DNA from 3 places in the Paenibacillus azoreducens genome. Region 1 is predicted to be linked to each of the others. Evidence: riboswitches for the same ligand, from Rfam matches in the RefSeq annotation. Region 1 holds a riboswitch; each other region holds the start of a gene.
The links. A riboswitch is a leader RNA that binds a small molecule or an ion and turns the genes downstream of it on or off. The one in region 1 is predicted to bind cyclic di-GMP.

Region 1 (10,448 bases):
GTCACCGATAAGAGTAACGCCGGGATTTCTGTTCCACTTAAACCCGATCGGTAACATGTAGATCCGTCTTGGAAGAACAACTTCTGCCGCATAGCGGATATAATTCTTTAGCGATTCATCCCAATCTTGGAAGAGCTCTAGCAGTTTTGCTTTCGCATCCTGCGGATTTTCAGACCCAATACCGATTGTATCGAGCCATTCCCGATCAACCTTCAGACTCGCATACACTTTAATGCGCCCGTCGCCATTCAACTGCCCCAAAATGCCTTTGTGATCGTCCAATGCAAACACTTTACCACGACGGTTAAATGCTGCTAAATCAGGATGACGATTAGCAGCGTCCACTACATTTAGCTCGAACATGGTTAGTCCCGAATAACTGACATCCGTATCCGAAAGCAGTGGACGAACACGGGAGAAGGCGCCGTCCGCTCCAACTACGAGATGCGCGGTATCTACGAAGCCGTTCTCGAAATGAAGCTCGGTCATGCCATTGGCGAGTGAAACGGCCTTGTTCAGTTTATATCCGTACCGGATGATCGCTGAGTCTAACTTGCTTAAAAGTAATTCGCAAAGCACGCCACGATCGATCTCTGGCCGGCCTCCTGGAGCATCCTCATCGGCCACTTCATCAATGAAGCATTTTCCAGTCTTATCGAATAACCGAAAGTCCTCGCCTTCGTATCGTGCCACTTTTTGAAAAGCCTCATAAAGTCCTGCTTCCTTTAGCGCTTGCTGCCCGGAGTCCTCATGTATGTCAAGAGAACCCCCGCGCTCGTGGCTCTTGTCTGCCATCTCACGTTCATAAATAACCGTTGGAATGCCATGTTGTTGAAGAATAAGTGCAAGTGTGAGTCCACCTGGGCCGCCTCCGATAATGGCGATATGCTTTTGATTTTTCGTAGTAGTTGTCATTTTAATCTCTCCTTAGCTTAATTATGGGATTTTATACGAACAACGTTCTTAAGGAACACCGTTCGTTTAAGGCAGTAGATGGGCTTTTACGTTAGTGAAAGCTACTTCGATTGAGGTGACTGGGATCGCGCAGTTGTAGTATCGGTACGTTTTGCGAAAAATAAACTGAGCACAAGTGCAGCCACTGCAAATCCAAACGTAATCCAGAACGTAGAACCAAAAGCATGCCCTAACTGATCGAGTGTATGATCGACTGGAAGTTTTCTAATCTGTCCAGAAAGAAAAGCCATCGTAATCGTTACACCGAAAGATGACATAATTTGCTGGGCAGAAGTCGTTATCGGTGTCACGCGGCTGACTAATTCCTTCGGAGCCGACTTGAGCACATGGGTATTGATCTGCATCAACGTTAAGCCCTGGCCAAGCCCTGCGAAGGCAAAGCTGCACATGATGTACAACGGACTGGTATGGGCAGTAATTTGTGTCAAGGCAAGTAACGATCCGGATAAGGACAGAATACCAATCAAGGCAACCGGGCGAACTCCGAAACGGTCAAACAACTTACCACCGACGTTGATCCCGATCGTCGACAGGATTGCCTGCGGGATGACATACAGCCCCGCCTCAAGCGGCGAAAGTCCCTTTGCCTGCTGCAAAAACAGCGGGAATAATAGAATGCTACCGAACAATGCGATCTGATTGAGCCAAGCAACGATAATCCCATGAACGAATGCAGGAGAGCGGAACACCCTAAGCTCCAGAAGCGGATATTTTTGCCGCAGTTCATGCCAGATAAATATAGCCAGCAGGAGAATTCCGCATACAAGCGAAACAAGCGTCCATATATCAGACCATCCCTTCTCACCTCCTTGATGAACTGCGAACACAAGCGATGCAAAGGAAACCGGAGCCAAGAGTGCGCCCACTACATCTAGCTTACTGTTATGCCGCGGCTTCGCTGTAGGCAGATACCTCCAAGCCATCAAGAGCGCGATTAGACCAACAGGCACATTGATGAGAAATATCCAATGCCAATTCATATACTCAATGAGCCAGCCCGACAGAATGGGACCAAGAATCGGAGCGAGCAGCATCGGAATGCCGAGAATACCCATTACTGAACCTCGCTTGTCAGGAGGAGAAATGGAGAAGGTTGTTGCAATCCCGATTGGAGCAACCATGCCACCTCCGAGTCCTTGGATGATTCGGAATAGGATCAGTTGCTCAGGCGTCTGAGCCAGCGCACATAACACAGAAGCGACAACGAACAGCACGATGCTCGTCATAAACATCCGTTTCGGTGAGAAACGGTCCGAGAACCAACCTGCGAGCGGAATGACGGCCGACAATGACAACGTGTAGGCAGTAATTACCCATTGAATGGTGCTAAGATTCGTATGAAAGGCGCTTACCAATTTCGGAACTGCGACATTCATAATTGTGCTATCCAAGATGACAAGAAACATCCCAGAAGCCACAGCAAGCAACACCGGCAATATTTGTTTCAATGAAAATGCGGCTTGCGTACTCCCTGAATTATTTGTTGACTGCATGTTTCACGCTTCTTTCTGTTTAATTTAGAAGAACCATTTAATGAACTACAATAGGAACATCTCAGTTATACCATCACGAACACCGTTCGTCAAGTACACTGTTCGTTAAAATTGCAGACAGTTTCGACACATACTGCTGCGGCAATTCATTTATTTCTCCTTTTCGTGCCCTTCGCTCCGCGTAACTGTGGTAACATACTTATGTTTACCATGTAATAATGCCATTCGTACCATCTACTTTAATCCGCTCTCCACTTTCAATGTATTTGTGACATTCTCAATGGCGACGACAGCTGGAATACTATATTCTCTTGCTACAATCGCCGCATGGGAGGTTGCGCTCCCAATTTTCGTAACAGGGCACCGGCAATCTTAAATAAAGGTGTCCAGATCAGCGCGCTATAAGTGGAAACGAGAATATCCCCCTTTCTCAGCTTCTTGAACTCCGAAGGATTCATCACGATACAGACTTTGCCCTCGTACACACTGCAAATCTGCTTCGAATATCATCGTGCTCTCCTCAGTTTTCTATACAAACAAATAATAAAAACACGACCCCATAGGCCGTGCTTGGCAGGTTAGTAAACCGGCGGTCATCACTTAAGCAGTGAGAAGATCTGCGGGCTTTGCGTGCACTGCCTTTCGACAGCTTTGCCGTTTACTTAAGGATATTACATAACAAAAAGGTTCCTGTTCTGCCAGAAAAAGCAGATCAGAAACCTATCATTGATAAAGTGATGCGGTCGAGAGGACTCGAACCTCCACGGGGGTCTTCCACCACCACTGGCGCTTCTGGAAGTGTTGTTACAGACAAGATTTTCACTGCTCCGGATCCACTGCGGTTCACAGCCTTTATCCCAAGCTTATAGGTGGTGCCTGCGGTTAAGCTGGTTATTGTATATTCCGTAGAACCTGTTGGAAGTTGTTCCGTTTCTTCTCCATTAACGAGGAAGACATATCCTTCCTCTCCGGGTACCGACGACCAATGGGCTGTTATTTCGGTGGTGGTTACTTCTGCTACGTCAAAAGAGTCAGGCTCACTCGGCAGCGTCCAAATATCATGAAGCTCCGAATATTCCCCTTCTCCCGTATCGTTTTCTGCAGCTACGCGGTAGTTATAAGGCGATCCAAGATTCCAATCCGGCATCCTGGTAATGAGTATCATCTCCGGAATATATATTTTCAAGCTCTCGATCAAGCAAGTAACCAATCGCTGTTTCGACTCGATTCCATGCTAGATCGATAGTTCTCTCCCCAATTTGCAGATGGGTAAATACACCCGGCTGGTCCGGTAGAGTTAAAAATCCGGTGTGAACCGTTTTTCCTTCTCCGTTCTCATTAATTGCCGAAGTAACAATATCGTAAACACTAGCCATGCAAACAACCTAACATGAAAACTGAAAACACCGCGCAAAGAAGCTCTTCACCGGCAACACCATCCATTGGGAGTTCTCCTTTTGTGAGTGTGATGGATAACATGTGCCACACTTTCACATTAGGAGAATTTTTTTTGGCTTGGGAAGACCCAATTCTGGATAAAGTTTAAACTTTTTCGTGCGCCCTTTAGTTCCTGACGCTTTATATTAGGTTTTACGCATGGCTAGTGTATCGTAAAGCGTGCCCGGCCCTAGCGAGGTAACTGGTGAGAAGGTGTCATTGACAACTGAATTAAAGACCTCTTGCTGCGTTGTATTATTTTGGGCCACGATCCGGTAAGATGTCGCTGACTCAACCGGAGAAATGGTGACTCGTACGGTATTGCTCCATTCTGACTCCCCAACATGGTTAACGGCCTGCACCTGGTACTCGAATCTCTGACCGCCGGCAAGCGTGGTGTCGATGTATGTGCTGTCTGGATATTGAATATCAAACACTTGCCCATTGGTGAGATTTTTTAACCTGTAGTAATACCCATCGGTCAAAGCGGATCCACTAGGTAGTGTCCACTCAAGCTTTGCAGTTGTCTCATCCGCAGAGACAACACTCAGAACTGGAGCCACTGGCTTTTGTTGAGTCTTTTTATTTCTCAATCCTCGTATTTCTTCATAATAGGAATGCTGCCCTCTTTAGGTAAATGAAAGAGCTGACGAATTATAATTAGATATGTGTCAAATCGGTAATCGGATCAAGTTCTTGTCCATTGCGGTAATCGGTACAAGTTCTTGTCCTCGGCTCGGAAGAGGATTCCTCGGCAAATCCGTTCGCCTTATAGTTGAACCGTTTCCGGTACCCGCATTTCCGGCAAAGCTCTTCCACCGCCTCACGGCGCGAAAAGCCTTCAACGATATTCACGGCCCGTTCGCTTTCAATGATTTCCTTAAACGGCTGCCGATGAATATTGCCCAAATTAATGACGCCTTCCCCGTCCAGGCAGCACGGGATGACAGTACCATCCGCCAGCACCCCGGCCTGGCTGCGCATACCATGGCAGAAACCCGGACTAAAGTCCTCTTCCGCATTCAAGTCGGGCCATTCGAATTCATGGTCCATATTGATGTATATCCGGTCCGCAATTTTAATGCCTTTTCCGGGCTCGACCTTTTCTTCGATTTTATAATCCAGACCAAATTCCTTCTCGATATAGGCCAACATTTCGCGGTTGCGGCTCTGCTCCAGGTTCGTCGCATTATCCATGTCGAGATTCCACAGCCGGAGCGATACAATCAGATTCGACTGCTGGACCGCTTCCTTGACGAAGTTCAATACCTTGGCGATATATTCATCCTTGTTCTTGGAGCTGATATGCCCGTCAAAGCTGTGCAGTGAGAAATTCATCTGCCGCAGCGCAGGTTTGTTCATCAGTTTGTGTCCCGCTTTATGCAGAAGCGTTCCGTTGGACGTTATGTTTACTTTAAATCCCTTCTCATGGGCGATATCCAGAAGCTGATCGATATGGGGGTGAAGCAGCGGTTCCCCTTTGACATGAAAATAAATGTACTCCGCATACGGCTTGATTTCATCCAGCGTATGGGTAAATTGTTCAATTGTAATATAATGGGTCGCCCTGTGAGTCGGTGGACAAAAGGTACAGGCCAGATTGCAGCGGCTCGTCAGCTCGACATAAAATTTCTTGAATTTCTTCATAAGCGAATACTCCAGTCTGTTCCTATTTAATCTGTAGCGTCTCACAAAATATTATATTAGAACCCCGCCTCTGGCAACCATAACCGGATCTCTGGCGCTCTTGGCCTGCGAAAAATAACCGAATGTGACATTTCTTGGATTGTTCGATACATATGATCTACTTAGGCGCGATAAAAAACACGAACAGTGCACGTCATTACGCTTCTTTCGGCAAATCGAATGCTCTATTATTTTTTTGATCGCGCTTAGGCTCAAAAAAGGAGCGTGAGGCGAAAGTGATACTAATCGGCGGTCAGGAAGCCGTGGTGGAGACGAGAACGTGGCCTGCTTTATGGCAAAAGGTTTTTATCTCCAAGAAAAGCAGTCCCACCGAATATCGGTATGTTTCTTTGACTCATTTGCAGTTTGAGCTGAAGTTAAGAACGGCGATCGTGGAGGCTGCCAAAGCGCTTCGGCGAAGCGGCGTTCAGTTCGAGGACTTCGAGCATTCCCATTGCAATCCGCAATTTTGGAATTTGAACAGGCAAGGCGGCTTTGAATTAAGGGAAAATATCACCCCCGCCGATGGAATACGGGATATCTTCGTTAATGGTCCCATGTACGGATTCGAATGCGCTACGGCGATCGTGATCGTTCTTTATAAAGGCGTGCTCGAGTGCATCAACGAACAGGATTTCAACAGGCTGTTTGCAGGTTTGCTCCTGTATGACTGGCATTATGACAGCGATCTGCGTCTGATCGAAAAACAAGGCGCATCCCAGGCCTTCCCGGGCGACGTTCTCTATTTTAAAAATCCGGAAGTTAATCCTGCGCAGATAGAGTGGCAGGGGGAAAATACGATCAAAATCGAAGAGGATCTGTATTACGGACATGGCATCGGGATCGTGTCTGCCCGCGGCATCATCGACAATCTGAACAGGCATCGCGTGCCGGGAAGCACGGTGTCCGCCTATCTGACCGACCAAGTGATCTATCCGGATTTCCTTTATTTATCCCGGTTTGAAGCCGGCAATGCCGGAGTGCACCCGGATACGGCCCAGGAAGACTTTATGCATGAGAGCGGTATGGTTTTCCGGATCGGACGGCGACGTTATCTGCTCGCTTGATGGTTTCAGTCGGCAAAATAACCCCGCAAAGAGTATCGGAAAGAAGTCCGACGCCTCTCGCAGAGGGGCGCTTTTGCGAAGCAAAAGTACGGAGTGACGCGTAACCTTTGAAGCCTATTCCGATTACTTTGCGGGGACCCCGGAGGTTTATACTTTCTGATATATCGAGCTAGCTGGCGCATGTTGCGGCAGCTTTTTTCCTGTCTTTTACTCTAAAACATCGAATTATGTCAAAAGAATCATCATTTTGTAAACGTTTTATAGACCATTGAATCGGGTCGGTGCTATAATATGGTATAATTAGTACAAATTAAGGAGGCCTATTTTCCTATGTCGTGGTTGAAAAATCTTCCGTTGTCTCAAAGGATCATTGCCGGGTGCTATTTGGTCGCGGCGCTTTTCGCCCTGCCGGCACTGGTCATCTTCATCCTGATCGGCAAAATCATCATCGGAATCTGTTTCGTGGTCGTACTGGCTTCGCTTACGTATCCTCTTGCACGCTATGTGGAGAGAACGCTTACTTCCTCTTTTGATAGCATAGCCAATGTGACGGCAGGCATTGCCAAGGGCGACTTCACCAATCGCGTGGATGAATCCGGGTCGATGGGAGATGTCAGCCGTTCGTTCAACAGCATGATCGACAAGCTCAAGAAGATTTTGAATGACGTATCGAGCATAACGCGCAAGGTTATAGAATCCAGTCGCGGCATTGCCGATAAAAATTCGGAGCTGAAAATGGTGATGACATCCGTTGCGGCGGCTTCGAATGAGCTGGCGATCGGCGCAGGCGAAATCTCGGCAGACGTGGCGGGCATGACCGAGTCCATTCAGGACATTGAATTGAAGGTCGGAAATTATGCCCATTCCACCAAGGAAATGAAGAAACAGTCGGATCTGACGCTCAGCTTCGTCGAAAAAGGACGCCAATCGGTAGAAAAACAAGCTGATGGCATGCGCAAAAACGTGGAAGCAACCGAAAATGTCGCCAGAACCATCGACGCGCTTTCCAAAAATGCCTACGGCATCAATAAAATCACCAAAACAATCTCCGAACTGGCGGAGCAAACTAACCTGCTTTCTCTCAACGCTTCCATCGAAGCCGCAAGAGCCGGAGAGCATGGCCTGGGTTTTGCCGTCGTAGCGCAAGAAGTGCGTAAACTTGCCGAGGAATCCACGGCTTCGACCAAGGAAGTATTCGGGCTTGTCAAAAGCATTGAGCAAGGTATCAATCAGGCTATAGAAAATATCCAGGTCAATGAAGAAGTCGTACGTCTGCAAAATGAAATGATCCGCGAAGCCGAGCAGATTTTCACGAATATCGTGGAGAGCGTTCAATACATAGACGAGCAGATCAACGCGTTCTCAAGAGAAAGCGATGTGATGCTCGAAAGCGCGCAAAAAATTTCCGGCGCGATTCAGAATATTTCGGCCATTACCGAGCAGTCCTCTGCCGGAACCGAGCAAATGTCCGCTTCGATGAATGAACAGATGAAATCCATTGAAGCTGTCGTCGAGGAAACCGAAGCGATGAGACAAGCCGTATTCCAGCTGCAGAAAACTATTCAAATTTTCAAATTTTAAAAGTTTTCATGGGCCTTATCGCGTTCGGCCATAAAAAACAAAGCAAACAAAACATCCCTGACGGATTCAATCCGTACAGGGATGTTTTGGGTTTGGGGCAATTGCGTAATTTGCATTCCTAAACAAAAAACCGCCTGTTTAGACGGTTTTAGTCAATCATGTTTTTCCAGCCATACATCTTTAAAATCGATCCAACCCAGCGCATTCAAGCTGATTCCGCGGACAAACGGATGCAAAAATGCGTTCAGCCGGCGGTGATGCAGAAAAATCAATGACGCCTCGTCGCGAAGATACTGCTCGATCTCACGTAAAACCATACGCCTTGCTTTTACGCTCTCCGCGCTTATCGCATCGTCGATCCGGGACTTAATCCAGCTAAGCCGCCCCTCGTCCAGATACCGATGCAAATAGCTGCTCCGGTTCAAATATGTTTCGATTTCGCAAACCTCATCTTCGGCAAACACGATGCTTGAGATTGAAAAATCAGCATCTTTCCAGGCGGTATAGTGCTGCATTTCCGTCCGGATTCCCCAAACCGCCAAACGCTTTTGAATCCACTTGGCATCTTCCAAATATTTATCATACACCGCCAAACGAATGACCGCGCCGTCATATCCGGCCTCCTTAAGCGCAGCCTTGACGCGTTCGGGCCGGACCGGATTAATGACGCGGCTTTGGCTCTCGTCGGGCCGAAACCCAAACGCGGGAAGGATACGGGGCCCTCCAAGCTCCGCAATCAGCTCCCTCGGGTGAATGATCATGCGTACGGCTCTACGGAAAGCTTCAGACTGCTGCGGCCCTTCCCGCCGTAAATTCCAGGATAGAATCGTACAAGCTTGCCTTAATTTTTCCTCGTTCTCATTGAGATGAGCCGCAGATTTCTGCGCATCCTGCCTGAAACTGCTCCAAGTATGCAGTACCGCCGGATAACCGATCGATTCCGGGGCGCAATCCTCCGGCATGATGACAATATCCACTTCGTCCAAATAAGGACGGCCTTGATAATAATCCGGATGCGCGGCAAGCTTGATGCGGTGTTTCGTATAAGATACGACCCGAAACGGACCGGTGCCGACCGGCAAATTCCAGAAGCCCTCTTCGCCCCTGCCTGCCAAGCCGGACGGAAGAATGGATGCTGCGACTGAACACATGAAACGGTCGAAGATTCGGTTGGCCTTGCGAAGGCGAATCCGCACGACACGCGGTCCAAGCGCTTCGATCGTTTCGGCTTCCCGAAGCAGCCATTGATTTTCCGTGTCTCCGCGCAGACGTTCGAAAGAAAACACAACATCGTTTGAGGTCAGTTCCTGGCCATGATGAAACCGGATCCCTTTACGCAAATAAAAAGTCCATTCCGTGGCGTCCGCGTTGGATTTCCAGTGATGGGCAACCCCGGGAACAATCCGGCCAAGCTGCTCATCAAAGGATAATAGGCGGTCAAAAATTTGCCGCTGCAGATGCGAGTCGAACGCAAAGTCCGCCGCAGCGGGATCCAGTGTGTGCGGAGCCTGAAGCACGGGGAAAATGAGCGTATCGCTGGCAGGCGTACCCTCCACTCCCGCTTCTTTTTTGTAACCGAAGTAGCCGTTCAGCCAGTCCAGGAATTTTTCCTTAGCCAGCGTTCCGCTGCCATACGTACTGAGCATTTCAAAGGCTTGCTTATAATCGCCGTTTTCGGCAAGCATGATGGACAGATGCAGGAGAAAATCCTCCCGCTCCGCCAAAAACGTGATCCGCGAATAATTTCCCCTTCCCCGGCCGGGGGTCCAGCCGATCAATTGCTCCTCAACCAGCTTGCGCAGAATGAGCTTCGCATTCCGCACGGTGCAAAACAATGCGGAAGCCAGCTCCTCCAAGGTGACTTCAATCGGCGTACAGTTCTCCTTCCCTTCCGAAAACCGGGTACACAGCGTTAAATATTGTTCTTTTAGAAGCACTGAACTCCCCCTCTTATCAACGGTTTTGGGCATAAAAGAGGAAAACCATTTTCGAAAGTATACACTTTTTTGCCCCTTTTGAATAGCAGATAATGAAAGCGAGGATGATGCAAAATCCTAAAGAGATAAAACGGAATTCACATCCTCCCCGATTAAAAAAAGGAAGTGGAGGAAACATCATGTTGGATGTATACACGTTTCAAAAGCTGCTCGAATATGATCAGGCGGACCGTAATAATCATCAAAAACGTCGGATCGAACAGGAAAAAAAT
Region 2 (10,448 bases), 2.2 Mb from region 1:
GCCCATTTGATCAATGGCAGTCACAATCGATTCCTGCCCTTTCGTCGCCTTCTCGGACGATTCGGTCGCCGCTACCGCCGTCTCGTCCGCACTTCCCGCGATATGCCGGATTGCGCCGACGACGTCGTTCACTGTATTGGAGCTGATGCGGATCATATCCGTCTGCTGGTTGGCGTCGGCAGATACCCCCAGCGTTGCTTCCTTAATCATGTCGGAAACGTAAAAACCCATTTCGGAGTTGGTCTTGACCTGCTCAATCGCTCCTCCGATTTTTGAAATATGTTCTTTTACCTGGTTCGAAAGCTCCTTATACTGTTCTGTGACCAGTACATAATCCCCATCTGCGCTGGCGGCCTGGTAGTTCTTTAGTTCTTCGATGTTCGAGTCGGAACCGGTCTGCGCCGCTTGGCCTTTGGCCGAACGCAGCAGCCACAACGCGATGAAATAGCTTGCCGGGAGAGTCAACACCAGGCTTAAAATAAGTCCGGCGAAGACGGGAAGTCCCAACATAAAGCAAATCAGATTAATCACGATGACCGCGCCCGAGAATAAACCGGCGCCTTGCAAACTTACTTGTTTAAGTTTCTTATGTATATCTGTTTTTTCAGTCATGGTGTTTCTCACTCCATCTATCCGATTACACCCGATGCCTAATGACATCGGGTGCGCGTTTTTCATGCAGATCAAAGAATGTACAAGATTTAGTGCAAAAACCGCTTCATTCCTTAATCACAAGTTAAATCTCCGCTTTACGCAGGCTGTTATATGCAGCACCCCGTCAGGGACATTTTTAAATTATTATCCTTGCAAGAAAGCTTCTGCATCTTCCAGTTTTTCGAAAGAATCCACCACTTCGCCAAACATCCGTTTCATTTGCAGCTTTGATACCGCAGAACCAGTATAATAGGCCCATTTCGTCAGCCCTTTTTGAACGGAAAGCTCTCCAAGGTGACTAAGTTGTTCTGCTACATCCATCGTAAACAGTTTTCCTTCACTCAGGTCGGTCATGCCGGTAAAGCCTGGTTTTACACTCTCCAGCACCTTTGTGTAATCGTCGATGTAGTTCTGAACGTTGTCTTTGTTGATTTCATGGACTTTTACCATTACCCGGTTACGTGCTGCATCATAATTAATTGAATACATGTGTTCTACCCCCATCGGATAAATTTAGAATATATTGGTTTTAGGATAAGCAAAAAAAATAGATTTGTAAAGGAGTATTTACCGAATTATGTAGAAACATGTCGAATTAGATAAATCCCTCTTCTTTACTATGAATAAACATTTTATGAATCATTTCCCGGTCCAGATGCGGCCATTCAAAGCCAAGCAGTGACAGAATTCTGACAGTTTTTGTCGAAAAAGTTCGGAAAATTGTCGTAAAGATCGTTTCCTCCATCCAACCGTAATGAAGCATGATTTGCTCGATTTCATGTTTCAATTTTTCATTGTCATAGTTTGCATGCAGATAATCGACAAATTTGTCGAATGACAGCAGTTCAACAGGGAATCCTAGCGGATTCTCGCGCAGTACCTCGCCGATGTTCTTTTCATGCGGATTCGCGATATGGAACACCTCGTTTTGAAGCGCCTTGCGGTCGGCAAGCAGCAAGATCGCTTTGCTCGATTGATCCACATAAGTAAAGTCGACGTCATTGGCTTCTCCCGGCGCCGTTCCCAGCATAAGGAAAGATTTCATCGTTGTATAAAACGCGTTATCCGCAATATTTTCCTGGAACCGTCCCGTCCGGGAGTGGAAAACGATATTGCCGAGCCGATATATATTGGCGACGATCCCCTGGTCCCTTGCGGCCATGACCAGCCGCTCCGCTTCGAACTTCGTCTTGGCATAATAATTCTCGAAACGTTGTCCCAAATCGAGATCATATTCCGTAAAGAAAACATGCTGCCGATTTTCCACGACCCCCGTCGCGACGCCAAGCGTGGATATATGATGCATATGTTTCGGTTTGCCTTCCGCGGCAAAGTCCAGCAAATTGGCTGTCGCTTTAACGTTCTGCAATTCGAAGTCATCATAACTTCCGTAATGCTTGACGTTTGCCGCCGCATGGAAGATAGCGTCTACGGTTTGCATCAGCTCCTCATGGCGCTCTCCGGTCAGACCAAGCTGCGGTTTGGTGATGTCGCCCGCATGCACGTTGATTCTTTTTTCATATCTATCAAACCATTCCGGACCGAAATAATAGGCGCATTTTTGTTTCAGGCGTTCCTGCGCAGCCTCATCCGATCCCGCCCGGACAATCGCATGGACATTCCACTTCTTGCCGGTAACCGCTTCGTGGACCAAATGTGCACCCAGGTATCCCGTAGCCCCTGTAATAAGCACCTCTTGATAACCGTTCACAGCCGTATAATCCAGTGAATCATAAGCGCTGCAGCGTTTTTCATAACTTGCCTGCTCTTCGGAAAAATCGATATTTTTCAGACCTCCGTAGAGCTGTTTCACCTGTTCCAGCCGGGAATGCAGATGATTGGTTTTCGGTTTGATTTTGCTTGCCAGCGCAGCCACGGTTTGATATTCAAAAATATCGTTCATGCCGATTTCGAACTGCTTCTGCAGTCTGGCGACAACAACGGTTGCTTTCAGCGAGTGGCCGCCAAGTTCAAAGAAATTGTCCTGGGCGCCGATTTTATCCACCTGAAGCACGGCTTGCCATACCTCGGCAACCGCCTGCTCTATTTCCGTTCTTGGCGCGACATAGTCTTTGCTTCGGCCCTGCGAAGCGTCCGGTTCAGGCAAGGCTTTCCGGTCAATTTTTCCGTTTGGCGTCAACGGCATCTCCGGCAGCTGCATGAAATAGGACGGGATCATATAATCCGGCAAGGCTTTTCCTATATGCTCTCTCAGCTCGCTAATAGCGAGTTCGGCCACGGCCGTATAATAAGCGCATAAATAATGGCCGCCCTTGCCGTCTTCCTTGGCGATGACAATCGCCTCCGATACGGCCGGATGGTTCAGCAGGCAATTTTCGACCTCGCCCAGTTCGATGCGGAAACCGCGGATCTTGACCTGATGGTCGAGCCGGCCCAGAAACTCGATGGTTCCATCCTTCGCCCATCTTGCCAGGTCGCCTGTTTTATACATGCGTTCTCCCGGGATAAACGGGCTCGGCACGTAACGCTCACGCGTCATTTCCTCATTGTTGTAATACCCGCGGCCCACATTATGTCCTGCAATGTATAGTTCACCGGCCACGCCGACTGGCTGAGGCTGATAGTTCTCATTTACGATATAGATCTGCGTATTCGCAATCGGCTTTCCGATCGGCGGCAGTTCCGGTATAAAGCCGGACGGATCAATCGTATGCGTCGTGACTACATGCGTCTCCGACGGTCCGTAATGGTTATGCAAGTAAACGCCGTTTCGCGTCAGATGCGCACGGAATTTCTCCGGTACGATCAGCTGCTCGCCGGCCGTGATCACATGTTTCACTGTCGTAGGGAAACGGTCTGCGTATTCCTTCTCGTTCAGAATGAATTTCAGGAACGACACCGGCATAAACAGGATTTCAACGCCTGCTTTTTCAATGTAATCCAGCAGATCCCCGACTCTCATCCGCAAATCGCTTGTGATCAGATGCAGCGTGCCGCCGGCCCCCAGCGTCGACCATATCTCCTGCGAGCAAACGTCGAAGCTGATCGTGGTGAATTGAAGCACATTTCCGCTGTAGTCGACATTGGTCGCACTGTACTCAAAATGCAGCAGGTTGACGATATTCCGATGTTCGATCATTACGCCTTTCGGTTTTCCTGTCGTGCCCGAAGTATAGATCACATACAGCAAATCCCCGGGTTTGTTGACATGCGGCAAATTACCGGTAAATTCGCTATAAACCTCATCCGTGTCGATGAGCAGCGTTTCGCCCGCAAAGGCAACCTTGTCGGCAAGATGGGACTGTGTCAGAAGCAGCTTGGTATTGCTGTTTTCCAGCATATAAACGACCCGTTCCTGCGGATATTCGGGATCGACCGGAACGTACGCCCCTCCCGCTTTCAAAATGGCCAGCAGCCCGACGATCATCTCAAATGAACGGTCTGCCATCAGCCCCACCACTTGATCTGGCTCTACGCCTTTCATCCGCAGCGTATTAGCAAGCCGGTTAGCCCTTTCGTTCAACTCGCGGTAGGACATGCTTTGGTCGCCGAACACAAGCGCCGCTTTATCCGGCGTACGCTGTACCTGTTCCTCGAACAAGCCATGGATCGGCATTTGATCCCGATAAGTCGAGGCAGTCGCATTTAGGCCGCTAACAAGATAATCTTGTTCCTCGGGGCCGAGCATCTCGAGTTCGCACAGCATCTTGCCGGGATGAGCGATCGCATCGTGCAGCATCCGCAGGAAACGGCTGCCGAACGCTTCGATCGTCTGCCGTTCAAACAGATCCGTGCAGTACTGCAAATCGATCCGAATGCCGTTTTCTTCCTCTGTCACATCCACCATCAGATCATATTTCGAGATTGGATGAACATACGAATCATTCGCCACATCCGCGCCTTCAAGCTGCAGCTCGAGCTTGCCTGTATTTTGCATGACAAACAACGTGTCAAACAGCAAATTGCGGCTCGGATCACGCGGAATATTCAAGGAACGGACAAGCTCCTCCAACTCGTAATCCTGATGCTCGAACGTATCCAGCAGCGCTCCCTTCACTTCCTGCAGCAGCCGCGCAAAGGTCTTGCGCTTCTCCGGATAGCAGCGCACCGGCATCGTATTGACGAACATCCCGATCACAGGCTGCAGCTCTTCATGCAATCTTCCCGCCACCGGAACGCCCGTGATGACATCCTCCTGATTCGTATAACGGGACAGGAGCGCATGGTATCCTGCAAACAGCACCATAAACGGCGTGGCGGTTGCGGCATATGCAAACTGCTTCAATTGGCCCGCTGCCTTTTCGTCAAGCCGGATCGTAACGGTATCGCCGCGGAAGCTTTGCTTGGCCGGACGTTCCCGGTCGGTCGGAAGCTGTAGGATCGGCAGTTCGCCTGATAACGTCTTCTCCCAATACGCTTTTTGCCGTTCGGCGTGATGCGGCGTTTCCGCCTGCCAGACAGCAAAGTCGGCAAAACCAAGCGGCAGCTCTTCCAATGTTTCGCCGCGGTACAGCTTGGATAGCTCTTCAAAAAAGATATTAGCCGATACGCCGTCAACGGCTATATGATGGAAATCAACCAGCAGTACGAAGCGTTCTTCCGCCCCGCACCGGATAAGCCAGGCCCGCAAGAGCGGCGCTTCACCCAAGTCAAAAGGCGTAATAAGCGAATGCATCAGTTCATGCAAACGATCTTTTGAGGATCCCTCGGCCCGGACCAACTTAAGCTCAAACGGCACCTTTGCGTTTACCCGCTGCACGATTTCATCATTCTCCCAATGGAAAGATGTGCGCAGCGCATCATGTCTCTCAATCATCGCGCAAAATGCTTGCTCCAAACGCTCACGATCAACTGTACCTTTGATGCGGAACGCAAACGGCGCATTATAAGCCGTTCCGACCTGATCCATCTGCTCGATGAAATATAGCCGCCGTGCAGCCGAAGCTACTGGATAGCTTTCCCGCGCAGGTACCTTAACTATGGCGGCTGGATGGGCCTCAGCCAGTTCGGCCGCCGCCGCGGATTCTCCTTCCGCCAAACGGCTCGACACCGCTTGCTCGAGCCATTTGGCTTGTTCACGGACCGTCGTATGCTTGAACAGCTCGGCTACAGGAAACGATATGCCGAAGCGCCGCTGCATCTTGGCTTGCAAAATAACGACTTTCAGCGAATCGCCGCCGGATGTAAAGAACGGTTCGCATGCGCCAACGCGGTTTAATCCGAGAACCTCCTTCCATAAGGAAGCAACTCCGTTTTCCCATTCGCCTTCCGGTGCTTCGAACTGCCCTTCATCATGTGTTTCGGCCGGGGCAGGAAGCGCGCGTCTGTCCACTTTGCCGTTCGCCGTGAGCGGAAGCTCCCCCAGCTGAACCAGCTTGGCCGGAACCATGTATTCAGGCAAATGTTCGGATAAATAATCCGCCATTTCGCCATACGGAAACTCTCCGTCCGCCACTACGTACGCACATAAATATTTCGCGCCTGAAGCATCGTCAAGATCGATTACGATGACTTCGGATACCCGCGGATGCTGCAGCAGCCGGTGTTCAATTTCGCCGGTTTCGATACGGAAACCTCTGATCTTCACCTGGTGGTCGATGCGTCCCAGGAATTCGATCACGCCATCTTCCGTCCATCTCGCCAAATCACCCGTCCGGTACATGCGCCCTTGGCCAGCCAGCGCGGTGGCCGTAAATTTCTCTGCCGTCAATTCCGGCTGGTTCAAATACCCGCGCGCAAGCCCTTCACCGGCAATGCATAACTCTCCTGCGACGCCGATCGGCTGAGGCTGGCCGTAAGCATCCATGATGTACACTTGCGAATTGCTGATCGGATATCCGATCGGAATATTCTCTTGCAGTTCCGTCACAAGGTAGGCTGTCGTTACGACGGTGTTTTCTGTCGGACCGTAGCAATTGTACAAGTCATAGTGCTGCTTGCTGAACGTCTTCAGTTTGTCGCCACCCGCAAGCAGCACACGCAAAGACGGGTTGTCCAGCGTCATGAAATGCTCGCAAAACTGCGTCGGTAAAAAGCTGATAGTAATGGCATTTTGCTTGAAATATGTATGTAATTGGCCTGCATCAAGCCGAATGTCCTCCGGAATGACATGAAGCGCTGCGCCGGACACAAGGTAAGGGAAGATTTCCCACACGGAAGCATCGAATCCAAAACCTGCATATTTCGTGGCCCGGTCCTGATCCGTAACCTTGAATTCTTTGATATGCCATGCGCACAGATTAATAAGCGAACGATGTTCCACCATGACGCCTTTCGGTCGTCCGGTCGATCCCGATGTATAGATGATATATGCCAGATCATCGGCCTGAACTCCCTCTCCGTGCTTCAGCCCCGCCTCCTCAACTAAAGGAGCCGAAATGTCCGAACCCGCTGCCGCGCATATGATTTCACCTTTAAAGCGGACGTCTTCGCCAAGCTCCACTTTTGGCTCGGTCACAAGCAATTCCGTCCCGCTGTCTTCCAGCATGTACAGGATTCGTTCAGCCGGATACGCCGGGTCGATAGGCAAGTATGCGGCGCCTGTTTTCAGAATCGCGAGCGTACCGATAATCATCTCCAGAGATGGCGTCGCAATAATGCCGACGATATGTCCCCGGCTCGCCCCTTTACGGATCAGTTCGCCAGCAAGTTTATCAGCCCTTGCATTCAGTTCCTTGTATGTCAGTGATTCATCACGATAGACGACTGCAACGTTATCGGGAGTCTTCTGTACTTGATCCTCAAACATCCCGTGAATAGTGCGGTTCAGATCCACCGGCTCCCCAGTGCTGTTCCACTTGGACAGCAAATCCGCCTCTTCTTGTGAAATCAAGCTGAACCCGCCGATCGCGGCATCCGGATTCGACAGCCACTCTGTCACGATGGCTTGCAGGTGAAGGCACATGCGGCTGATAAAATGATCCGAAAAGGCATTTGCCGAGTACAAAATCTCCAGCCCGCCCTCGTTGTTATCGCATAATTTCACCGCAGCATCCAGCTTACCCAGCAGTTCTTCGTGCGGCACCGCTTCCCCGAACAGGATGGCGGTATTGCAAACCGGAGCTGTGCCCGCCAGCCCGCAAACTTCCGAAACCTCTTGCAGGCTCACAGCCTGATGAGCATGTTCGGACATGACGGAAGCGGTTTGTTGTACCAACGCCCGAAGCGGCGTCGTTCCTTGGGCCGTCATGATCAACGGATATGCTTGGTCTGCAGAGCCGATCGCGGCAAAAGCCACCTCTTCTTTCCGCAAATACTTTACGAGGAGCATGCCCCAGGCAGCGCCCAGCAGTTCATTTGGAGCAATTTGCGCCGTTTCGCAAGCTTGCTGAATTTTCAGACCCAGCCCGTCCGGCCAGGCATACTTGAATTTTTGCAGCCGGGGCGCATCCTTCCCTGAGCGGGTCCTCAGGATCGTGCGTTCTTCCAACGGTTTCATATATTCTTTCCATTTCTCCACAGCAGATCTTTCCTTTGTTAACTCCGACATGTACATCTTCCTTTGCATCATCATAGTTGTTAAATAGACCGAGCATAACAAAAACATCGATCGACGCACTTCCAATGAAGAAAGACCGCGTTTAGCGGTAGTTTTTCTTGCGATATAAGGACGCAGGCTCTTGATGTCTATACTTTCTTATATCTAAACAAAAACGTCTATCGACGCACTTCCAATGAAGAAAGACCGCGTTTAGCGGTTTCTTGCGATTATAGAATTTTCAAGCTCCGCTGAAATGTAAAAATTCTATAATCATAACAAAAAACTCTACTTACCGAGAGTAGAGTTGCGTAATTGCGAAAAACATCTTTCGGCAGCTGGCTGGCATGACGCAAACCCGTCTTTAGCCCCTTTAGCTTTGTGTCCCTATCTTTCGATAGGTTTACCTTTTGGAGTTTTCATTGTGCAGATATTCTGATATAACTTGGACCAACACTTCAATCCATCTTCTAATATATATCATGATGATGCAAAAAGTACAGGTGGATTTTTTCCATAAAGAGGTAATAAAAGTGTCTACATCCCGAATTTAAGTGAAATTTCACTGTATATCATTGTTATGGAATATAATGTAAAACGCTCAGCGTGACCCACTTTGCAGACCGATGAAGCCGAGCATAAGCTCGTTCATGGACATGTCTACCCGGTTGATTGGTATATCTTGTACCGCTGTGCAAATGGCCATTTGATAGGCTGGATCAAACGAAACCATTCTAAGGGAACGATCCGTATCTACTAATCCTTGCCGGGCCATGCGAAAACTTTCCCCCTCCTTTATCGTTTCAAGCGAGGACAAGTTTTCAGCCAGACCTTTCCCCGTTGCTTTCACGTAACTCTCCTTCAACGTCCATAACTTTAAAAAATATGTATCCCTTTGATCCTTAGGCTGGCCGAACCATTCATGCAGCTCCTTCGGCGTTAGACACATTCGGGCTACTCCCTCTTCCGCTTTCCCGATCATCTCGATGTCGATCCCGACAGGTCCTTCAGCGCTGACGGCACATACGACCCATGCATGGGAGTGGGATACGTTAAAATGGAAGTCCGGAAATTCCTTCAGGGATGGTTTGCCATAACCATCCCTGAGAAATTCCACCCTATGAAGCCCGATACCATTCACTTGGCAGGCGACAATCCGCTTCAAAACCGCCGAAACGATTTCGCGGACCGCATCCGCTTCTTTTCGGTATCTGGCCGCTTTATTTCTGACATCCACGGGCAAATTCTCAAGCGCCTGCTTGAAAACGGCCCGGTCGTACTCATCCACAAGTTTCACGGCATAAATTAGCGCCATGTCCGCCACCCTTTTTTTTGGGAAAAGGCCCTCTTCGGTTACAGAATCAACCCGAGCTTGCGGGCCTGCTCCTCAGTTAAAATATACTCCTCGTTCGGCCACACCTCATCCTCGTTATATACACCGAACATCTTCATTACGTCAATCCATATTCCCTTCTCAACCGCTTCCGCTTGGGTAATGATGACTTTCATGAAAATCAGCCTCCTTGCCGGATATTTATTCAGCATCCCCGCAAAAAATCCTTTTATCCGCGCCCGATTCTGTCCGTCATTTTGCGGTTCATATGCCTACTATTACCCGTTGTCTGAAGGCCGGGATGAAATGGCTTTTATTCTAAGCTCGTTTCTGCTTTGGGGCTGCCGAAGGCCCTTGGGCAAATTGCATGCGTCCCGCACCCATCATAGATACCGACACCAGCGCGAAGAAGACCGGGATCAGCGCCCATAAAAAAGTATGATCCACGGATAGAGATAATGCTGAACTAATCTTTTCCATCACCTGCGGCGGAATCAGCTCCCTTGCCTCCGGGGTCAGCATGTGCTGCGGGTCGGCGCCTGCCGGCATGTTCCGGCTTGCTGCGCCCAGTTTTTCCGTTAGTTGTCCTTTGAAATCATTACGCTGAATGATGCCGAAAATCGTAATCCCGATCGTCATCCCCAGCGAACGCAGAAACGAAATCGTCGAGTTAGCCGATCCCCGCTGCCGCATCTCCATGCCCTGAATCGCCGACATGCTCAGCACGGAAAAGGAGAAGCCGATGCCAAATCCGGTTATCATCATATACACGGAAAGGATAATCCTGGAAGTATCCGGCGTAATTGTCGCCAGCAAAAACATACCCAGCAAAAATACAACAGCCGAAAAGATCATGATTCTGCGGAACGACATTTTGGAGGATAACATGCCGCCTACCTGTGAAGCAACCACGGAGCTAAGCGTCAGCGGAAGCAGGATTAATCCGGAGTTTGTCGCACTTCCACCCATAACCCCTTGTACGAAGATCGGAATATAAACCGCTGCCGTAATAAACGCCGCTCC
Region 3 (10,448 bases), 3.0 Mb from region 1:
TCAGCCCAGTGGCCCTTGATATCAGAGAACAACGTGTTCTTCTGCTCATCCAGATCGTCAAATCTCGAAGCGATTGCCGCAAACTCCGCTCTGGTGATAGGGCGGCCCGGTTTAAAGGTTCCATCCGGATAGCCGGTAATAACTTTCGCGTTTTCCATGGTAGCAATGTTTTTGCTGGACCAACGCGAAGCTTCAACATCTTTATAGGAGCTGGTGCTCTTCAAATAGTCACTGCGCGTTGCATCATCCATCAACCGGTAGAAAATGGCTGCCACTTCTTCGCGGCTGATGTTGTTCTCCGGTTTGATCATACCGTCGGGATACCCATTGATATAGTTGTAATGGGTTGCCGTCTCAAGCTTCGGAGGTGCCGGAGGCAGCGGCGTAACGGCTGGCGGCGCTGGAGGTGATGGCTTAACAACCGGCGGTGCCGGAGGCAGCGGCGTTACGCTTCCCGAATTACCCGAGGAAGAACCAGGGGTACTTGGGGTCGGATCGGTAGGCGGCGTTACCGGACTATTTTTTGTATAGTAGAAAATAAACTCCTGACCTGCTTTATTCTCAAACTGATATACGGTGGAAGACTTTACAGGCGTATAACCGGATATAGAAGCAGCCTTTAAGGTAACGGTGCTGCCGGCCTTGCCTTTCTCAACGGTCGGAGCTGCCAATACGGCTCCTGTTCCCTGTTCAAGGTACTTCACGGTTACTTCTTGATCCTTCTCAACCGGAATCTCGTCTTTGATGAAATAAATGATCAGTTCCTGATGCGGCTCTCCCGTAAATCGGTAGGAGTACTCCGCTTGCTCCGGTTTGTATACTGCCCCGCCGACAGTGATCGGGTCCGGCTTGATCGTGATTGCATCTTCCGCTCTTCCTGAATACGTCTTTTGTCCCAATTCCGCATTCGTTACTTTATCCAGAAATTTGACCAGAAGCTGCTGAATCGTCTCATCCTTGCCCTTTTTGTAGTAAACGGTGTATTCCTGTTCCGGGGCTTCTGTAATGAGATATTCATGGTTAAATTCCACCGGCGTATATACTTCATCCGCAACAGTAATCGGCTCAGCCTGCCACTGTAGTTTTTCGCCTACCTTGCCGGTAAGCGGCGTTGGATCTGCAATGGGCTGCTCCGTTTCTTGATCAACATGATGAATTTGTACCGTTCGCTGCTCAGCTTCAGGGGCTTCTTTCTTGTAATAGAAGATGTATTCCTGTTTCTCTTCAGACGTTACCGGATATTCGACGACGTATTGATCAGTGACATAACCTTCGAAGTGCGGAGCTTCAAGCAGGATTTTTTTGCCTACCTCGCCTTGACGGGTCGTAGGTTCTTGAAGTTCCTGATTCGTTCCCTCTTCCAGGTATCTGACGTTAATCGTCCGGATTTCCTCTCCCGGCTTTTCAGCTGTGTAGTAGAATGTATACTGTTGGCCTTCTTGTTCTGCAGTGAACGTGTACTTGCCCTCGGCTTCTACTGGCGTATAACCTGCAATCGGAGGAGCAATCAGCGTTATGACTTGACCCGTCACGCCTTCCTTGGTCGCTCGATCCTGAATTTCTTCATTTGTGGCTTGGTCCACATAACGGATGGATACCGTTTGTTTATCTGCCGTGTAGTACACGGTATGGGTCTGCTTTTCATCCGCTGTGAACGTATACGTCCCGGTATCCTTGACCGGAGTGTAACCCGGAAGCGGCAGCGCCACATTTACTTTATCGCCGGCATGGCCTTTTTGGATCGTTGGCTCAGCCAATTCTTTCTCTGTGCCTTCCAGCAAATGCTGCACCCTTACCTGCTGCCCGACGGCTTGATAATAGATGATCAATTCCTGGCCATCTTTTGCGATAAACGTGTAGTTTATGCTTGACTCCTCAGGCGCGTAACCCGAAATGGCAGGAGCATCGATCATGACGGCCTTGCCTGTAAAGCCATCTACAGTGACAGGATCTTTAAGCGGCTTCCCGGTACTCTTCTCCAGGTATTTGACGGTCACCGTTTGCTTGTCGGCAGTATAGTAGAATGCATACTCCTGGCCTTCTTTGCCCGTAAAGGTATACTTGTCGCTTTCCTTTTCGGCGGTAAACCCATTGATTTTCTTCGCTTCAAGCAGAATTTGCTGTCCCTTAATGCCCTTTGCTTCCGACGGTTCAGCCAGTACTTTATTCGTTCCTTTTTCTAAATACTTGACCGCTACATGCTGCTCGGCAGCCTCCATGAACCCGAACCAGACCGTTGGGGTCGGTTTATCTATAGTCAAGTTCACTTTGGTAGGATTGTCGCCTACTTCGAGCTGATAACCTTCGACGTTAGGAGCCGCCACGGAATACGTTTTATTGATATCCAGCGATTCCTTCCCGTCCTGCTTGAACGGCTGATTGTACAATTGCTGCGCAAGCTCGGCTTTTTCGACAACCACGCCTTCGGCATTGACCGGCTGACCATCTGCATTCACTCGATAGCCTTTTATGGTAATGGACCCTTTACCAAAGTTCACCTTCGGTACTTCGAAGTTCTTCGTAACATTATCCTTATTAATGTCAGTATAGTTTATGGTTGTGGTTCCATTGGTCGGATACAACGTATCCGGATCAGGATGTTTCTTCGGATCCATTTCGACCTTGTAGGTCAAAGTAGCCGGAGAACCCTCCATAATGCTGCCGACGTTCCATGTGAAGGTTTCCGTTTTGTCGTCCCAAGCAATGGTTCCTTGCGAAACCTTCGGTTCGCCGACCTTGTTGAACATCTCGCCCATGGGATCGGTGACGACAGCTTTCTGGGCAGCGTAGGAAATCTGACCTGACAGCTCGGAGAATACCTTGCTCAAATCCGCGCTGCTGGATGAATAATAACCTTTGTTCTGGGCGCTGTTCAGCACGTATTTGGCGTCGGCGTCTTTTCCGACTTCAAGACCGATCGAGTAAATGCCTATGCCCCCGTCCCAGGCAAGTTTGGCTTCCGATAAGGATGCAATACCATTGTTTGTTACGTTTTTGCCGTTAACGGTATATACCTGGCGGCCTATTCCAAAAAATCCTTCATCCAGTTTGTAATCCTTGCCGTTACCGAGAATCTGATTGTCATTATAATCGAAATCGTACAAGGTAAAGTCAAACTTTTTGTCCGGCCAGCCAAAGGCCGCTGCATGCGACGCCTTGTAACTGTAAGTCGGCGCGCCGTCGCTTAATAACACGATAACCTTATTTTGCGCCTGGCTTCCCGCCAGCATCATGCGTGCTTTATTCAATCCCGCCTGAATGTTGGTGCCTTCTCCGCTGACAGTGATTTCTTTGATTACGTTCTTTAACCTGTCCTTCTGTCCGAATTCAACAAAGGAGGATTTTTCACTCGCCGTCTTATCGAAAGTCACGACTGCGATTCTCGTCGTCGAATCTTTGATCAGCAGATTATCGATAAACTTGTTCGCCGCTGACTTGGCATTGGTCATCCGGCCCGATTTGTCCATACTTCCGGACCGGTCGATGACCAGCACGACATCCGAGGTCGTTTTAATGTTCTTTCCTTCAACAGTCAACGTGATATTCCATTGACCTTTCCCTGCAGGATCGGCCGTCTTGGTCAGATTGACTGCTCCGGGATTCGGCCAGATAAGCTCGTTTGATGCTGCGGATACCCGGCTTAAGAATAGATTGCCTGGAATGAATCCTGTGAACACCGTCAATATGAACAGCCATGATACTACAAGTTTTAAACCCCGCTTCATCTCTTCCTCCTTGATTTTTTGGTTTAAGTTCCCCGGAACACAAAAAAGCCCGGCTGCATTAACGATATTAATTGCAACCGGACGATCATAAGTCATAAAGACTGTTAGACTCCAAGGCTTTGCGAGCTAACCTTTCGATTAGTGTGCCAAAATATAAAATTGTCGTTATTGCAGATGTGCGTAATCTTAATCCCTGTCCATGGATCTACCAAAAGTTAGTATATAGGAACTGTCGATCAATATAAACCAATCAAAATGCGTTGTCAATCACCAAAATACGCACCAATAAAAAAACTTTTTCGGTCCCCCTTTTGCTTCCATCATTAGGCACCCCGAGCAAGTCTAACTTCCAGGCATCGAATATGTAATCATGAAGATCAGCATCGACTCATTCATTTTAGCATGATCTTCTTCCGTTCCCGTCTCAAATCAGTCTCATTTTTCCTGTACTCTCAAGATATCCTAATGTTCAGGTTCCATGGCGCTATTTTGAAGCTGTGCCGCCAGCACCCGGGCAAAATTGGCAATCGCTTTTTTCAGATAGCGATAGAAGGTCGCCCTGCTCATGCTGCACTCCAACGCTGCGGCATCCGAATTACCGGCGTGCTGCCAATAAGCGGCGTATAAAAGGGAACCGTATTCTTCCGTCAGCCCGGCTTCCCCGGATATTTTCATTAACCGGAGCATGAACCGCTGTAAATCGATGCCGCTGCCCACGCCAGGAAATGCACCCGCATATTTCTCCAGTTCCACCGGATCATGCAGCGACAGAAGTATTTTTCTTAATTGCCGTTCTTGATCGCCTGGGCTCAACGCGTGGAAGACATCCATCATAACGCTCTCCATCTCCCCGCTTCCTTTAAAAAACGAAAGCACCCAATCTCCAAAATTCCCCTCGCGGAGGTCGAGTTCCAATATATGGGCTTCCGCCCATGATACGTCGCAATTTCGGGTGGCCGTCGGCCGGATGCGGAAACCGATACCGCGCAGCTGCTGCTTTAGGACATCGTTGGTAGCAACGAGAATGGCCCGGCTTCCATCCCCAAGCAGGGACAAATGATCCAGCATTAAGAGCCCGATGATCTCTTCCTTCGAATAACCCGACATCGAATTCGTAGCGGCGGTCAATACCGGGAAGTATGTATCTGCCTTGTCAGGCTCGCATTTCCATTCCTCTTCCGTGAAGCATTCCGACAATTCATTCGGAAAATAACGCTGAAGGAGCAAACCCGTTTCATAATAGACCAGTACAATGATAAACATGCCGGCGGGCCGTCCTTGGCTATCGCGTACAATCGCGATGCTTTCGGGAAAGCGGTCGGCAAGCTCATCCAGAAAATCATGGTAGGACCGGTTCATATGAGGATCGACGCTGTAAACGCACCATTCTTCCAGCATCTGGTGCAGATTGGGCAGGTCCGCAGCGTTAGGCTGCTCAAGAGGAGGGATCGAATCGCCCGAAAAATCCGCATACCCTCTGTGGGGAGATAGGAGCTCCTTGCTCAGCATCAGCATTTGCGACGCGATTCCGCGGCGCTGCTTGCGGTCCGCACGCTGGAACTTCCCATACAGCAGCTGTGCCGAGGAGCACTGCAGCTCAAGAAGCCGCTTCGGTTCCCGCTGCCGGAAGTCCTTCAGCAGATGCATTCTGGCAACGTCATGCAGCGCCAGCCCCCCAGTTCCGGAACGAACGAAGGATAGTCCGGCCAGCTCGCGAAACTGCTGCGTAGTGACCGTCCTGCCGGTCAAACGGGACAGCATCTCCTGATTGGCTTCGGGTAGGACCGTTAGAACATCCACCATCGGCTGCAGCTTCTCCGAGGCCAGTTCGCGAAGCACGCGGGCGCTGATGGACTGCGAAATAATCTGTTTGTCCGGCCCGCAAGCCTTGTCTTTGATGGCCGTTTCGACGGACAAAGCCAAAGCCAGCGGATGGCCATCGCTCAACCTCGCCAGCCGTCCAACCGTTTCGTCCGGGAAAGTCCCGAAGGATTGGATATAGTCGACCATTTCTTGATTCGTAAAATGCGCCAGCCGAAACTCCGTCATTCTGAGCCCCCATACTGGATGGGTAATCCATGTTATAGGCAGGCGCGGCCGCGAAGCAAGCAGAACCGCGACGCCTGCGGAAGACAGCTTGGGCAAAAACGCATCCAGCAGCCAGCCCTCAAGCAGGGACAGCTCCTCGAAATTATCTATGAACAGCATAACCCGCTTCAGCGGTCCGGCTTTCGTCAAAATGCGCAGCGAACCCGGTTCGGCTTGCTCCAGCTGTTCCAGTGAGGCGGCAGCCGATAAACTCTCCAAAAAGGACGCCGGCGTAGGCGTAAATGACCGGCCATCCAACCACAGGCATACACAACCCGCATTTTTGCCGAGCCGGGACAGCTGTGACATTAAGGAGGATTTTCCGATCCCTCCCATGCCGGTGATCGAAAATATCCGGCTCCTTGCCGTTTCATCCTGAAGCCACTTCGATAACTGCGACCGTTCCTCCACCCTTCCGACAAAGCGGTCGGCTTCCTGTGCTATCCGGTATGTTTCTCGCTCCATAATTTCCTCCGCAGATTCCGATTCTTTTTTGTCTTTATTATATCGGTGCGGAAAATTTCGGAACAGGCCTATTCTTTCCATCTTTTTTGTTCTCTCCGATCTGACGCCAAAAAAAAAGAATGGATCTGCTCTTATCGGTTAAAACCGCAAAATCGCAGACCCTTCCTTTAGTTAGTAGGACATCTTTAACAAAACGACGCGCTAGAACGTGATCCAAATGCCTGTTTTATCATCCGACATTTTCAAGCGAGGGTAGCGGATGCACTCGGGATCGTCCTCTTCCAAAGCCAGCAGCCGCTTGGCATAACGCTCTAGTCCTTCCGAAGCGACGCGGCGCAGGAGCTCCTCATCCGGCCTTAGGTTGTCGTTCTCCGCTTCTGGCTGCGGCCATGCCTCCGGATAAAAAAGCCCATCCGTCACCAGCAGCAGACCCGAAAGCCGTATCCGGTTGATTTTTCCGTACTCCAGGTATCGATCCGCATCCGGCAAACCATTCAATACGGAATATCCGCCTCTGGTGTTCATCTTCTCCCTGTTTTCCAGCAAGTGAGGTAGCACCATCCCCCGCAGCGCCTCTTTGCTGCGAATTCCGGAATCGATTCCTTTTTTCCAGACCGCCATCGACTCTTCGCCGATATGAGCGACATGATCGCGTGTGATCGTCCGTATGGAACCATCTTGGTACAATGCCATGATCATGCAGTCGCCGGCCTGCACGTATTCGATATGATGCTCCTTGACTCGGACTACCGCCATGGCAGCCGTCCACAGCTCGCTTTTGCGATCCATCCGAATGCCTTCCGCCCGCATGGCTTCTCCCAGCCGCTTGTTGGCTTCTTTCGCCAAGGTCTCCAAATCCCGCCGATCATCGCCTGGAATCTGTTTGAAATAATCCTTAATGATCTGTGATGCCAACCTTCCGCCTGTTTCTCCATGGACACTCCGAAAAGGAACAAGCGAAGTCGCCCCGTCAATTACACCATAGAATCCCCCGTCCGAACGCAAAATAACGGCATCTTCATTCCACTCTCCGGCGCCTTGAATCGAAATATGATGTATGTTCACGATGGTTTCCCCCTATTCCCCTGTTTGTTTTTGCAGTTGTTCAAACAGCTGTTTCGTCTGCACTGGATCATTGTCATTATAGAAAATAGTTAAGTCGCCCAGCTTAATTTGGATGTAGGGATGGATTTTCAATTTCTCCAGGAATCATATTCTTCCGTCTGAATAAAGACAGCAGCAGCCCGGCAGCGGCAAAGTCAACAACCTGCATCATCCCGCTGTATCCGATGAATGGCAATACCTCCCCGACTATAGGAACAATACCAAAGGCCATAAGGATCGGCCATAACATCCTGATGGCATATACTGCCATCCATCCAAGCATGATTCTCTTCGCATACACATCCTGAATGAGAACATTCATTTTCCAAAAACGAATGATAAAACAGATTACAAGCCCGGTGATAAGTATTCCAGAGCCCCAGCCAAAACAATAAATCAGATACGGGAATAGCGAATCACTGTAAACATAGGGAAGCGTATCAAGCTGTGCCGCAAATCCATGCCCAAACCATCCTGCGGAGACAATCGCCGCTTTGGTTTGGATGATTTGGTAGCTGTCATCACTGGTCGGATAAAGGAAAGCTTGCAGCCGATGCTGCAATTGTCCAACCCGGGTAAGCACAAGTATGTAGAGAGACAGCAGCGGTAGGATCAGTACGAGAAATTGTGGTGTATTCTTCTTGGTGACCCATGTCAGCAGCAAAAAGCCAATCAGATAGATAAGGCCATAAAACCAGGAAGATGACTGAACAAAAAGCATAATAGGTAATATACCCCGGTATACGAGTTGGATAAGGTATTCCCAGCCTCCTCGCCACTCTTTTGCCGGTTTCATTCCTGCCAAAGCAAAGAGAAGCACCGGGAGCGATGCGGCCATTGCATTAATACTAAATGGACCAAAAACGAGAAACACTCTTCTTCCATTTATGTCTATTTCCGCAAAATACGCGTATGCCATAAGCACGAGGGCACCGAAAAACAATACGCCAGAATATTTCTGTAATTTACAATAATCCACAAAATAGAATCCAACCAAGAAGGCAAGACCAAGAAGAGTAAACAACACTTTCCTTTCGATGAGCGAAGTACCAAACTGAGGATACATCCCCGATTCCTGGGCGGTAAACACCCCAAAAATGCCGATCAACGCCATCAACGCCAAAATAACAACCAATTTCCATTCCATGACCGGCTTATGTGCCTGATGAAAATTCCTGCCGATAAGAGCAGGGTCCCCCATCTGACAGATTGCTTCGGCAGCGGCGGCTTCCACGCTCATCCCATTCTCCTGCAGCATTTCCATCTGCTCAACAATATGGGAGGATAGCTCTTCGCGTATTTCGGGATGCAATTCCTTGGCTCGAACATGACTGCATACCTGATTCAAAAAAATCGCTACAGCCCCGTTTTCTTCAGGCCGACTCATGACATCCCCTCCCCAATAACGCGGTCCACCGCTGTTCGGAATTGTATCCACTCTTCCTTTTTCTCCCGAAGCTGGTTTCTACCCTGATCGGTTATCCGGTAGTACTTGCGCTTTCTCCCATCATACGTACTCCAGTAAGCATCCAGCCAACCTTCAGCCTCCAGCGTATGTAAAATGGGATATAACGTGCCTTCCTTCATCAAAAATACACCTTCCGAACTCCGCTCGATTTCCTTGATCAATTCGTAGCCATACATTTCTTTTCTATTCAGTACCGTAAGCAGCAAAATAGCCGTACTTCCTTTTAATAACTCCTTATTGACCGCCATAATGTTCTCCTTCAGAAGTTTTTTACTAACCTAGAAACATTTTTATTACCTAGTTTATCTATGCATCGAATTACTATGTATAAGAGTATATTGAATTACTACGAATTATGCAATCGGCAGATGCAAAAACGCCCCAAACAAAGTTTGTTTGGGGCGTCAGCCTCTATATTAGAGCTTTACTACGTTTTCAGCTTGTGGTCCGCGGTTGCCTTGCACGATGTTGAATTCTACGCGTTGGCCTTCGTCCAAAGATTTGTAGCCGTCTCCAACGATTGCGCTGAAGTGTACGAATACGTCGCTACCGCCTTCAACTTCGATAAAACCGAAGCCTTTTTCTGAGTTAAACCATTTTACTGTTCCTGTTTCCAACTGGATTCCCACCTTTTTCTTAATTTTACATGACATCTATTTGAAAATAAAAAATCACATAATGGACAAGGTTATTAAAAATAGAATAACCCTCTACGTTATGTGAATTCGTTAGGTCACTATTCCAATAACTTTATTATATCACAACTGGAAACAAATAGATACAGTCTATTTTGGAATCCGTTACGTGTATTTGTCTTATCAGCAAAAAGGGTGCCTCCATTTTTGACTACGGAGATACACCCTCCTTCATCCAAATGTAATTTACGAAAGTGCTCCAATGAACCGTACTACTCTTTATCCTCGGACTGCTGCTGGCCGAACGCCTCCTTGGCGTCATTTACCATTTCCTTCGCGAATTCCTCTCTTTGCTTGTCCGGCACCGGCATCTTGTTCAGTTCCGTTCTTTGCACCTCATATTTGCTTGCTTCCTGGGAATTGTTGTTTTCCATGATTGCTTGCGCACCCCCTTCAGCTTACCAATTCACCTATATATAGGATGATGCAAAATAGATCATTTTATTCATTTATAACAATTCTGTATCGCATGCGGCTTCCAGCGCGCGGTGTGGCGCCCTAGATGTTGGCAGTTCAGCTGGATGACGGAGCTTGAGAAGCGCCTTGGCTTCGATGTAGCGAATTTGATCACGAGTTACGCCAAACCTCATCGGGACCAAGCATTCTGCAATTGCTTACGGAACCCACAATCGTAGACAGCGCTTCTAAATTACTCTAACGAAACTCACAATCGTTATTTAGTCAAAATAGCGCATCTAAATGCTCTAACGAAACCGGGAAACGTTATTGATTAAAATAGACGGTAAAGAAGCTGGATTTTCGCCAAATAACGCTTTGGAGTTTCGTTAGATTTGAAAAAACACTCTTTTCGTGAATATAACGCTCCTCAGTTTCGTTAGGCGCATTCAGGCGCATTAAGACTCATTCAGACTCATTCGGACGAATTCAGACGCGTCCATTCCA

Region 2: it holds a riboswitch for cyclic di-GMP, as region 1 does, so the genes downstream of both, L6442_RS30330 (non-ribosomal peptide synthetase) here and L6442_RS33160 (PEP-utilizing enzyme) in region 1, are expected to answer to the same signal.
Region 3: it holds a riboswitch for cyclic di-GMP, as region 1 does, so the genes downstream of both, L6442_RS01430 (S-layer homology domain-containing protein) here and L6442_RS33160 (PEP-utilizing enzyme) in region 1, are expected to answer to the same signal.

The regions. Positions count from the first base shown of each region.
Region 1 is NZ_AP025343.1:4,575,397-4,585,844, forward strand. It holds gene L6442_RS20125 (FAD-dependent oxidoreductase) at 1-915, opposite strand, end outside; gene L6442_RS20130 (MDR family MFS transporter) at 1,017-2,468, opposite strand; gene L6442_RS33160 (PEP-utilizing enzyme) at 2,703-2,816, opposite strand; cyclic di-GMP riboswitch class I at 3,047-3,134, opposite strand; gene L6442_RS20135 (fibronectin type III domain-containing protein) at 3,181-3,615, opposite strand; gene L6442_RS20140 (hypothetical protein) at 3,584-3,844, opposite strand; gene L6442_RS20145 (fibronectin type III domain-containing protein) at 4,052-4,498, opposite strand; gene L6442_RS20150 (radical SAM/SPASM domain-containing protein) at 4,566-5,552, opposite strand; gene L6442_RS20155 (protein-glutamine gamma-glutamyltransferase) at 5,828-6,658, shown strand; gene L6442_RS20160 (methyl-accepting chemotaxis protein) at 6,989-8,239, shown strand; gene L6442_RS20165 (SgrR family transcriptional regulator) at 8,392-10,176, opposite strand; gene L6442_RS20170 (hypothetical protein) at 10,356-10,448, shown strand, end outside.
Region 2 is NZ_AP025343.1:6,740,370-6,750,817, forward strand. It holds gene L6442_RS30320 (methyl-accepting chemotaxis protein) at 1-612, opposite strand, end outside; gene L6442_RS30325 (HECT domain-containing protein) at 799-1,143, opposite strand; gene L6442_RS30330 (non-ribosomal peptide synthetase) at 1,250-8,104, opposite strand; cyclic di-GMP riboswitch class I at 8,423-8,510, opposite strand; gene L6442_RS30335 (4'-phosphopantetheinyl transferase family protein) at 8,694-9,407, opposite strand; gene L6442_RS30340 (hypothetical protein) at 9,446-9,601, opposite strand; gene L6442_RS33230 (MFS transporter) at 9,744-10,448, opposite strand, start outside.
Region 3 is NZ_AP025343.1:299,460-309,907, reverse strand. It holds gene L6442_RS01430 (S-layer homology domain-containing protein) at 1-3,725, opposite strand, end outside; cyclic di-GMP riboswitch class I at 3,795-3,883, opposite strand; gene L6442_RS01425 (nSTAND1 domain-containing NTPase) at 4,188-6,278, opposite strand; gene L6442_RS01420 (PP2C family serine/threonine-protein phosphatase) at 6,480-7,343, opposite strand; gene L6442_RS01415 (FtsW/RodA/SpoVE family cell cycle protein) at 7,447-8,769, opposite strand; gene L6442_RS01410 (PadR family transcriptional regulator) at 8,766-9,098, opposite strand; gene cspD (cold-shock protein CspD) at 9,267-9,467, opposite strand; gene L6442_RS01400 (hypothetical protein) at 9,758-9,919, opposite strand.